Regions from separate parts of the Arthrobacter sp. TJ-178 genome, predicted to be linked through region 1. Evidence: predicted binding sites of a transcription regulator. Region 1 holds the regulator's gene; the other holds the start of a gene.
The links. The regulator LexA, encoded in region 1, represses DNA repair genes until DNA is damaged. The targets are predictions, from matches to a motif close to TCGAACANNTGTTCGA.
Positions count from the first base shown of each region.

Region 2: the regulator LexA is predicted to act here: its motif matches at 2,584-2,599, upstream of AC4D2Q_RS04275 (LexA family protein).

Region 1 covers NZ_JBZCNK010000002.1:46,347-50,761, reverse strand. The annotation lists gene AC4D2Q_RS06585 (ATP-dependent DNA helicase) at 1-1,841, shown strand, start outside; gene lexA (transcriptional repressor LexA) at 1,939-2,781, opposite strand; gene AC4D2Q_RS06575 (LysM peptidoglycan-binding domain-containing protein) at 3,689-3,964, shown strand; gene AC4D2Q_RS06570 (histidinol-phosphate transaminase) at 4,057-4,415, shown strand, end outside.
Region 2 covers NZ_JBZCNK010000001.1:903,442-907,856, reverse strand. The annotation lists gene AC4D2Q_RS04290 (hypothetical protein) at 1-343, shown strand, start outside; gene AC4D2Q_RS04285 (helix-turn-helix transcriptional regulator) at 400-702, shown strand; gene AC4D2Q_RS04280 (Y-family DNA polymerase) at 828-2,114, opposite strand; gene AC4D2Q_RS04275 (LexA family protein) at 2,139-2,570, opposite strand; gene AC4D2Q_RS04270 (glycerol dehydrogenase) at 2,749-3,894, shown strand; gene AC4D2Q_RS04265 (ABC transporter permease) at 3,891-4,415, opposite strand, start outside.

The sequences.
Region 1 (4,415 bases):
CGCTGGTCTCTACGGCAACGCTGGCCCTGCAGTCCCAGATTGTGGGCCGGGACCTGCCGCGGCTGCTCAAGACGCTCAAGCCCCAGCTGCCGCGGGAAGTGGACGTGGCACTGCTCAAGGGACGCAGCAACTATGTCTGCCTGCACAAGACGGGCGGGGGTTTTCCCGAAGAGGAAGACCCCGCCGGTGCTTTGTTCACCCTCGGGGACGACCACGGAGTGGCTCACCCGTCACCGGCTCCCACCTCGGCCATGGGCCGCGAGGTGGTGCGGCTGCGCGAGTGGGCCGAGGAAACGGACACCGGAGACCGGGATGACCTGGTTCCGGGCGTCAGCGACCGTGCGTGGCGGCAGGTCTCCGTCACCTCCATGGAGTGCCTGGGCGCCCAGCGTTGTCCCGTGGCGGCCGAGTGCTTCAGCGAGCGGGCACGCGCCTCCGCCGCTGTGGCCGACGTCGTCATCACCAACCATGCGATGCTGGCCATCGCTGCCTTTGAGGGTTTGGCTGTGCTGCCGGACTATGACGTGGTGGTCATTGATGAGGCGCATGAACTGCAGGACCGCGTCACCGGAGCCGTTACCGGGCAGCTGTCCGGCACTGTTGTGTCTGCAGCTGTGACGGCTGCGCGCAAGCACACCTCCGCCAGTGTGGAAGAGCTGGCGCAGGCGGAGCGCGCCTTCGAGAAGGCCATGGAGGCTGTGCCGTCCGGGCTGCTGGCCAGCGGGCTGAACGAGGAGCAGGAACAGGCCGTCAACCGCATCCGCGAAGCGTGCCGCGTGGCCCTCTCCGATTCAAAGCCCGAACCCGGGGAAACGGCCGACGGCGGCCGTCAGACGGCGCGCTCCCGGCTGATGGCAGTGCTGGAGGTCTGCGAACGGCTGGTCTCAGCTCCGGCTGCCGGCGAGGTGATCTGGGCTTCCCGGCCCAGCTCGTTCTCGCCGTCGGGCGGGTTCTCGCCCCCGGATGAGACGGCACCGGCCACCTTGAATGTTGCGCCGCTGTCAGTGGCCGGGCGTTTGCGAGAGGGACTGTTCGACGGGCATACCGTAGTCCTGACCTCGGCCACCCTGGCGATCGGTTCCGAATTCGGCCCGGTGGCCGGCGCCCTGGGCCTGCTGGGCCCCGGTGCGCCGTCCTGGACCGGAACCGACGTCGGCAGTCCCTTCGACTACCCCCGGCAGGGGGTGCTGTACGTGGCGAAGGACCTGCCGAAGCCCGAGCGCGGCACTTCGGAGGCTCAGCTGGACGAGATTGAAGCGTTGCTGAAGGCGTCCAACGGCGGTGCCCTGGGTTTGTTTTCCTCGCGCCGGGCGGCTGAAGACGCTGCGGATGCCATGCGCACCCGGGTGGATTTCCCCATCCTGTGCCAGGGGGAATCTTCCATGTCCTCCCTCGTGAAGCAGTTCTCGGAGGAACCTGATACCTGCCTTTTCGGCACCATGTCACTGTGGCAGGGCGTGGACGTTCCGGGTGCCGCCTGCCGGCTTGTGCTGATCGACCGTATTCCGTTCCCGCGCCCCGATGATCCGCTGATGACCGCCCGCACCCGCGCGGTGGCCAAGGCCGGGGGCAACGGCTTCATGTCCGTGGCGGCCACCCACGCCGCAGTGCGCCTGGCACAGGGCGCCGGGCGGCTGATCCGTGCTGCGGGGGACCGCGGCGTGGTTGCCGTGTTGGACTCGCGGCTCGCGACGGCCCGCTACGGAGGATTCCTCCGGGCCGCCCTGCCGCCGTTCTGGTCCACTACGGATCGTTCCGTGGTGCTGTCGGTCCTGGGCCGGCTGGCGGAGCAGTCCGCTGCCGAGGAGCTTTCGACAGACAAGCCGGGATCCCGGACGTAAGAGAGCGGAACATCAGGGGAACGAAAATGGCGGCCGGAAGAATATTCCGGCCGCCATTTGCGTCCCGGCCTTCTGGCCCGGGACGGGGATTCTCGCCCTAGAGCGAGCGCATCACCGAGACAACCTTGCCCATGATGACTGCATGGTCGCCCACGATGGGCTCGTAGCGCGTGTTCTGGGGCAGCAGCCACGTGTGGCCGTTGCGCTGCCGAAAGGTTTTGACAGTGGCCTCGTCATCCAGGAGGGCGGCCACGATGTCGCCGTTTTCCGCTGTCGGCTGGCGGCGGACAACCACCCAGTCACCGTCGCAGATGGCGGCGTCCACCATGGAGTCGCCCGAAACCTTCAGCATGAACAGGTCGCCGTGGCCCACCAGCTGGCGCGGCAGCGGCATGATGTCCTCCACAACCTGCTCGGCGAGGATGGGCCCGCCGGCTGCGATACGGCCAACGAGCGGCACCATGGCGGTATCCACTGCCGTGCCCAGCTCCGTAACGGACGCCAGTGCCGGGGCAGGAGCAGGTGCGCTTCCGGCGCCTGTGGCCGCATCAGGTGCGGCGTCAGCGCCGGCGGCTGCAGGCACGGATCCTGCCGCGTCCCCGGCAGCACCGGTCTGGCCTTCTGCGGAGCCAGTGGCTGCAGTGCCGTCCCGCAGCATCAGCGGAATGAGGATTTCCATGGCGCGGGGACGCTTGGGATCACGGCGGATGTAGCCGAGCTTCTCCAGCTGCATGAGCTGATGGGTGACGCTGGAGAGGCTGGCCAGCCCCACCGTGTCACCAATTTCCCGCATGGTGGGCGGGTACCCGTTGGTGCTGACTGACCGCTGGATCATCTCCAGGACGGTCTTCTGCCGTGGTGTGAGCCCCTTGACACGCGCACGGGTGCCTGCGGCAGCTGGCTTGTTGGTGCTGTCTTCGGAAGCAGTGGTGCGGGCCACGTGGGGTTCCCTTCGGGTCAGCTGGTCCGGGAGGTGCCGGAGCTGGTTTGGTCTATGGCTGGTCGGGTCAATCTCTAACGCTGGAACATCTTTTGAAGCTGGAACATCTGTAGCTGAAACGTCTGTTGCTGGAACACCTGTAACGAGAACCGGAACGCTGGGTCAGCCGTCCCGGCGGTTATGTCAGAGGCAGCTGGTTCAGTGGTCCCAACGAACCATTCCGGGGCCGACGCTCCGGATCCGGTCCGGTTGACACCGGCTGAACCCCTTCCATGTCCTCAACGCTAAGGGAGTGGAGCAGCGTTTTCAAACATTTGTTCGAGCGAGTCTCGACTTTGTTAGTAGATAGGTGCTAGAAATGACTTCACAACAATCGAACACACTTTCGACAACAGTTCTCCGCTGCGGCGCAGTGATGTCAGATAACTTCCAATCGTTCGAACATCGCTTCGGGTTATTTCTGAAGCTGACGAACCGGAAAGGTGCAGCAATGCCCACTCAAACCTTCAGGCCCATTCAGATCGCCAGACCCAAGCGGGCCAAATCCAACTCAGCGCTCACGCCCAAACTGACCGTTGTATCTGACCAAAAGGGTGTGCCCGGCAAAAGCCTGCTGACGGACCGGACGGATATGACGCCGTCGGTAACGCCCAGCCAGTCGGTGACGCCTGCTGCCCCGGTCTCGGGGCCTGCCGTGAAATCTCCCCGCCTTTCTCGTTTGCGCATTCCTTCCAAGGCGTCCTCCTTGTGGGCCCGGGCTGCGATGCCGGCTCCCTCCGCGGATTCGTCACCGTCTGGTCTGGTCTCTTCAGTTGCTCTGGCGTCCTTGGCGGCACCGGCTGCGTCCGTTCTGCCGGAGACTCCGGCCCGCCAGCATGGACTGCATCTCACGCGACGGGGACGGCTGGTGTTTATCGGTCTGCCGATAATGCTCACCGCCGCAGCGGCGCTTACGCTTCTTGCGTTCTTCACGGCTCCTGCCATGGCCTCCAGCGGAGCCCCGGAGGTTACCCGGACCATCCAGGTGAGTGTGGCTGCCGGTGAGTCGCTGTGGGAACTTGCCGAAGAATTCGCTCCGGAACGCGACCCGCGGGATGTGGTTGCAGACATCATGGAACTGAACAACCTTTCCGATGCCAGCATCCCCGTGGGGATCCAGCTGTACATCCCCGTTGAAGGCTGACGCTGTTATAGCGCTGCACAACACGGCGTAACAACGCCGGCCCGTCCGGGCGGCGATTCTTCCCGCTCGACAACAAGTCTTAAGCTGTACAAGTGACTGATCAGCTGGAAAGACTCAACCGACTTCCCCTGCGCGATGACCTTCGCGGCCTGACGCCTTACGGCGCGCCGCAGCTGGACGTGCCCATCCTGTTGAACGTCAACGAAAACACCCATGGACTGCCGGAGTCGGTGCGCAAAGCGATCACGGCCTCCGTGGATCAGGCCGTGTCAAGCCTCAACCGTTACCCGGACCGGGAGTTCACCGAGCTGCGCAAGCGCCTCGCCGCCTATCTGGGCCACGGACTCGGCACCGAGAACATCTGGGCCGGCAACGGCTCCAATGAAGTCCTGCAGCAAATCCTGCAAGCCTTCGGCGGCCCGGGCCGCACTGCCATGAGCTTCCCTCCCAC
Region 2 (4,415 bases), on a different contig from region 1:
CACCGGAGGAGAGATTACCCTTCTCGCGGGGATCCTCACCGCCCTTGTGGCAGTCGGAATCGTCGTCTGGTTCTGGCACAACTACCGGAAACTCACCATGATCCGTTTTGGGCTGACCATCGCGCACACCCTGGCGTTTGTCACCGTAACGGCATCCTTCAACCTGCATGCCGTCATCCGTGCGGTTTCCCTCGGTTCGGCCGGCGGAGCCGACGGCGCCGCGGCCCATGAGCTCCTGGCAACCCCCTGGTTCGGCGCCACACTCGTAATGAGTGCCGCCTGGGGCACCGGGCTGCTCATCCATCTCTCCGGCGTCGTGCTGGGCCGCGGATGGGAAGACTGAGCGTGGCCCGTCCCGGCGAGGAACAGGAATGGGTTCAGGCCCGGGTTGAATCCTGGGTGGAGACCTACAAAAAATCGATGCTGACGCCGGTGATTCTGCGGGCGGTCGCCGACAGCCAGCCGGTAACGGTGGCCAACATCGCAGCAGATGTTGCCGCAGCCACCGGGTGGCAGATCACCGAGCGCAGTCTGTACCGCACCCTGAAAAGGCTGCAGGACACAGGTTTCCTGCACAGTGCAGAAGTGGATGTTCCGCGCACCGGGGCAAAACGCAAGGAGATCTCCCTGACAGGCTTGGGCTCGCAATTCCTTGCAGGAATCACCGCAAGCCTGGTTGAATTTCCAGCAGCTGAGGCCTAACCGTCCGGCTCGGCGTCGTCCAAAGCGGCGACGCATTGAGACAACGCCCGACCCAACGCCGCGGTCCCCGGGTTATCGCGGCCGGACAGCATCCGCGGTTCCTCGCTAGGTCCGCTGCCCCGCGCTCAAACCGCCTTCACCACCGGCAGGTCCGACCATTCCGTGGTGTAGCGCGGCGAAGCGAAATTCCGGGCCATGGACCAGTCCGGCTTGGCTGAGGACATTCCCGCCAGACCCAGCCCGATGCTGGCGGCGCCGTACTTGTCCGTCACCTGCGCCAGCAGCGGGCCGATGTCCTTCTGCTCCGGCCCCGCGTCAAACAGGTCGAACGCCGGCTCGACGCCGGCAGGGGAAAGGCCGGAAAGCATGATCCCGGCCTTGGCATACCGGGCCCCCTCCACCACCTGGGGATCCATGGCGGCTATGGCGGCGCGGGTGAGCACCAGCGGATCGGCCGTGGGCCGCTGAAGCCGCACCGTGGCCGAGGGCGAGGAGCCCTCCTTGCCGCTGAACCGCGAGGTGGCCGCGAAGACCGTCATGACGGTCGCCAGCTGTCCCTCCTTCGCCAGGCGGATCGCCGCCTTCTGCGCATACAGGCTCATGACCTGGCGCATCGATTCACGGGTGACCACCGGCGTCGCAAAGCTGCGCGAAAACAGCACCTGCTGCTTGTCCGCGGACTCAGTCTCCATGGGAATGCAGGCGGTGCCGTTCAGTTCCAGCACCGTCCGCTGCAGCACCACGGAGAATTTGGCGCGGATGGCGGCGGGATCCGCGGCGCGCAGGTCGGCAACGGTATAGATTCCCAGCGCGTTCAGCCGCTTACCGTTGCGCGCACCCACACCCCATAATCCGGTGACGGGTACGCGGGACATGATGGTGTCGACGACGGCGGGACCCAGGGCGTCGAGGTTGCAGACCCCGCCCATGTGGGGATTCTGCTTGGCGATCCGGTTCGCGAATTTGGCCAGGGTTTTGGTGGGTCCGATCCCCACACACACCGGCAGGCCGATGTTCCGTGCCACGCCGGCCCGAATCTCGGTGCCCCGGTTCCGCAGTTCTTCATCGGTGCCGTGCAGATGCAGGAAGCACTCGTCAATCGAGTAGATCTCGTGCTCGGAGGAATAGCGTGCCAGCAGCTGCATCACCCGTGAGCTCAGGTCCCCGTACAGCTCGTAGTTGCTGGAGCGCTGCACCAGGCCCAGCTTGGGGGCGGCCTCGGCCAGCTTGAACCACGGCTCGCCCGTCTTAATGCCGAGCGCCTTGGCCTCATCGGAGCGTGCCACCACGCAGCCGTCATTGTTGGAGAGCACCACCACCGGAATGCCGGCCAGCCGGGGATCGAAGACGCGCTCACAGGAGACGTAGAAACTGTTGACGTCCACCAGGGCGATGCGGTGCCGCTCAGCCATGTCGGAAGCTAAACATCAAGCGCCTCAAACATGGTGCAGGCACCGGGTCACAACGCCCCACACGGACAATTCCGCCGGATCCGGCACCCGGATGTCCACAGAATCGGGGCTGTCCGCATGCAGGAAAATGCCTTGTCCCGTCAGCAGCAGCCGGCGGATTATCAGCTCTCCGTTGAGGACGGCGACGACGACGGACCCGTCCCTGGGCGTCAGCGAACGGTCCACGATCAGCTCGTCACCGTCACTGATGCCCGCTCCGTTCATGGCCTCGCCGGAGACCCGCATGATGAACGTGGAGGTGGCATCACGGATGAGGTGTCTGTTCAGGTCGATTCCGGCGTCGTAATAATCCTGGGCCGGCGATGCGAACCCGGCGGGAAGGGTGGAGCCGCGGGCGGGCGGCTGCTCATTCGCGCCGCCGGAACGCGGGGCGGGAGCGGAAGAAAAGACGGGCACCGCGCAACCTCCCTAGAACACACTTTCGAATGCTCTCAGGTTAGCACCGGCCCGAAATTCCGCCAGCCCCCGCCGCGGCGGTCGGCAGGTCTGGCCGACCTGGAAAGCGGAACCTAAGCTGACAGCGGCAGCCACCTACCGCCGTCGAAACCGCCCTCAAAGTCCGCCAGGAGATCCGATGAAGCAGACACCAATCCGTACCGTCATCAGCCCCGGCCGCTATGTGCAGGGCGCCGGCGCCATCCACCGGCTCGGCGAATTCCTCAGCCAAATCGGCAGGACGCCGCTGCTGGTGGCTGACGACATCGTCTGGGGTTTTGTGGGGCACGATATCGGCACCTCCCTGCAGGTCGCCGAACTGCCGCTCACCCGCGAAGTCTTCAACGGAACCCCCACGGCCGCCGAAATTGACCGGCTCACCGATGCCATCCGCTCCGCCGGCGCGGATGTGGTGGTGGGAGTGGGCGGCGGCAGCACCATCGATGCGTGCAAGGCGGCCGGTGACGCCGCCGGAATCCGCTGGGCGTCGGTGCCCACCGTCGCGTCCACCGACGCGCCGACGTCGGCGCTCGCCGTCGTCTACACCGCCGAAGGCGCCTTCGAGGAGTACCGGTTCTTCACCCGAAACCCGGACCTGGTGCTGGTGGACTCGCAGATTGTCGCCAACGCCCCGGCGTCATTCCTGGCCTACGGCGTGGGCGACGCGCTGGCAACCTGGCTGGAAGCACGCGCCACGGCAGCCTCCTTTTCTCTGACCATGGCCGGCGGCCTGCCCACCGAGACCGGCACCGCACTGGCCCGGCTGAGCTGGGACGTGCTGTGGGAATTCGCGCTTCCGGCGCTCGACGCCGCCCGGGACCACCTGGTTACGCCGGCGCTGGAGAAGGTCATCGAGGCCAATACACTGCTGTCCGGACTGGGATTCGAGTCCGGCGGACTGGCTGCAGCCCATGCCATTCACAACGGCCTGACCGCGGCACCGCAGACGCATGGCCTGGCCCACGGGCAGAAAGTGAACATCGGATCGGTGACCCAGCTGGTGCTCGAGGGTGCTCCCACGGCGGAGATTCGGGACTTTGTGGAGTTCACAACGCGCGTGGGCCTGCCGAATACGCTGACCGAGGTGGGCCTGTCCGTGGACGACACCCGCGAACTGGACCTCGTGGCGGAGGCAGCCACGGTTCCCGGAGAGACCATGAAGTCCATGCCCTTTGACGTTAGCCCCGCCGACGTGGTGGCTGCACTGAAATCCATCGAACGGTTTTCACGCCGGGTGCGGCGGGAAGCCGGTCTGCCCGAACCGGTGCCGTACAAGGCGCACTAGGCTCCCCGCAGGGCGGCGACGGGTTCAATGCGCGTCGCCCTGCGGGCCGGAAAGCTGCCGGCCACAAGCCCGACGAGCGCTCCGAGCAGCGCCCCACCGCACGCAACCAACGGGCTCAGGACAGGCGTCCACTGTTGGGACAGGGAGATGGTGATGACGGCGAAAACCCCCGCCGCCGCACCGAGGATCCCGCCCAGGAGCCCGATAATGACTGACTCGGCGACGAACTGGGCCGCGATCTGGCGGCGGGTGGCGCCGATGGCCCGACGCAGACCGATTTCTCCGGTGCGTTCCATGACGGAGAGCATGGTCACGTTCGCGATTCCCACACCGCCGGCAAGAAGCACCACCACGGACATCACCACAAAAATGAGATTGACGTCCGCCTGGATGTTTCCCGCGAGCTGGGACCGTCCCTGCGGGGCGGCGACGTCGATGCGTTCGGGCTCATCGGGAGAGAGGGACAGCGCGGCCTGGTCCGCAACCTGGGGACCGGCACCGATGACGATGCGGGCCTGGAC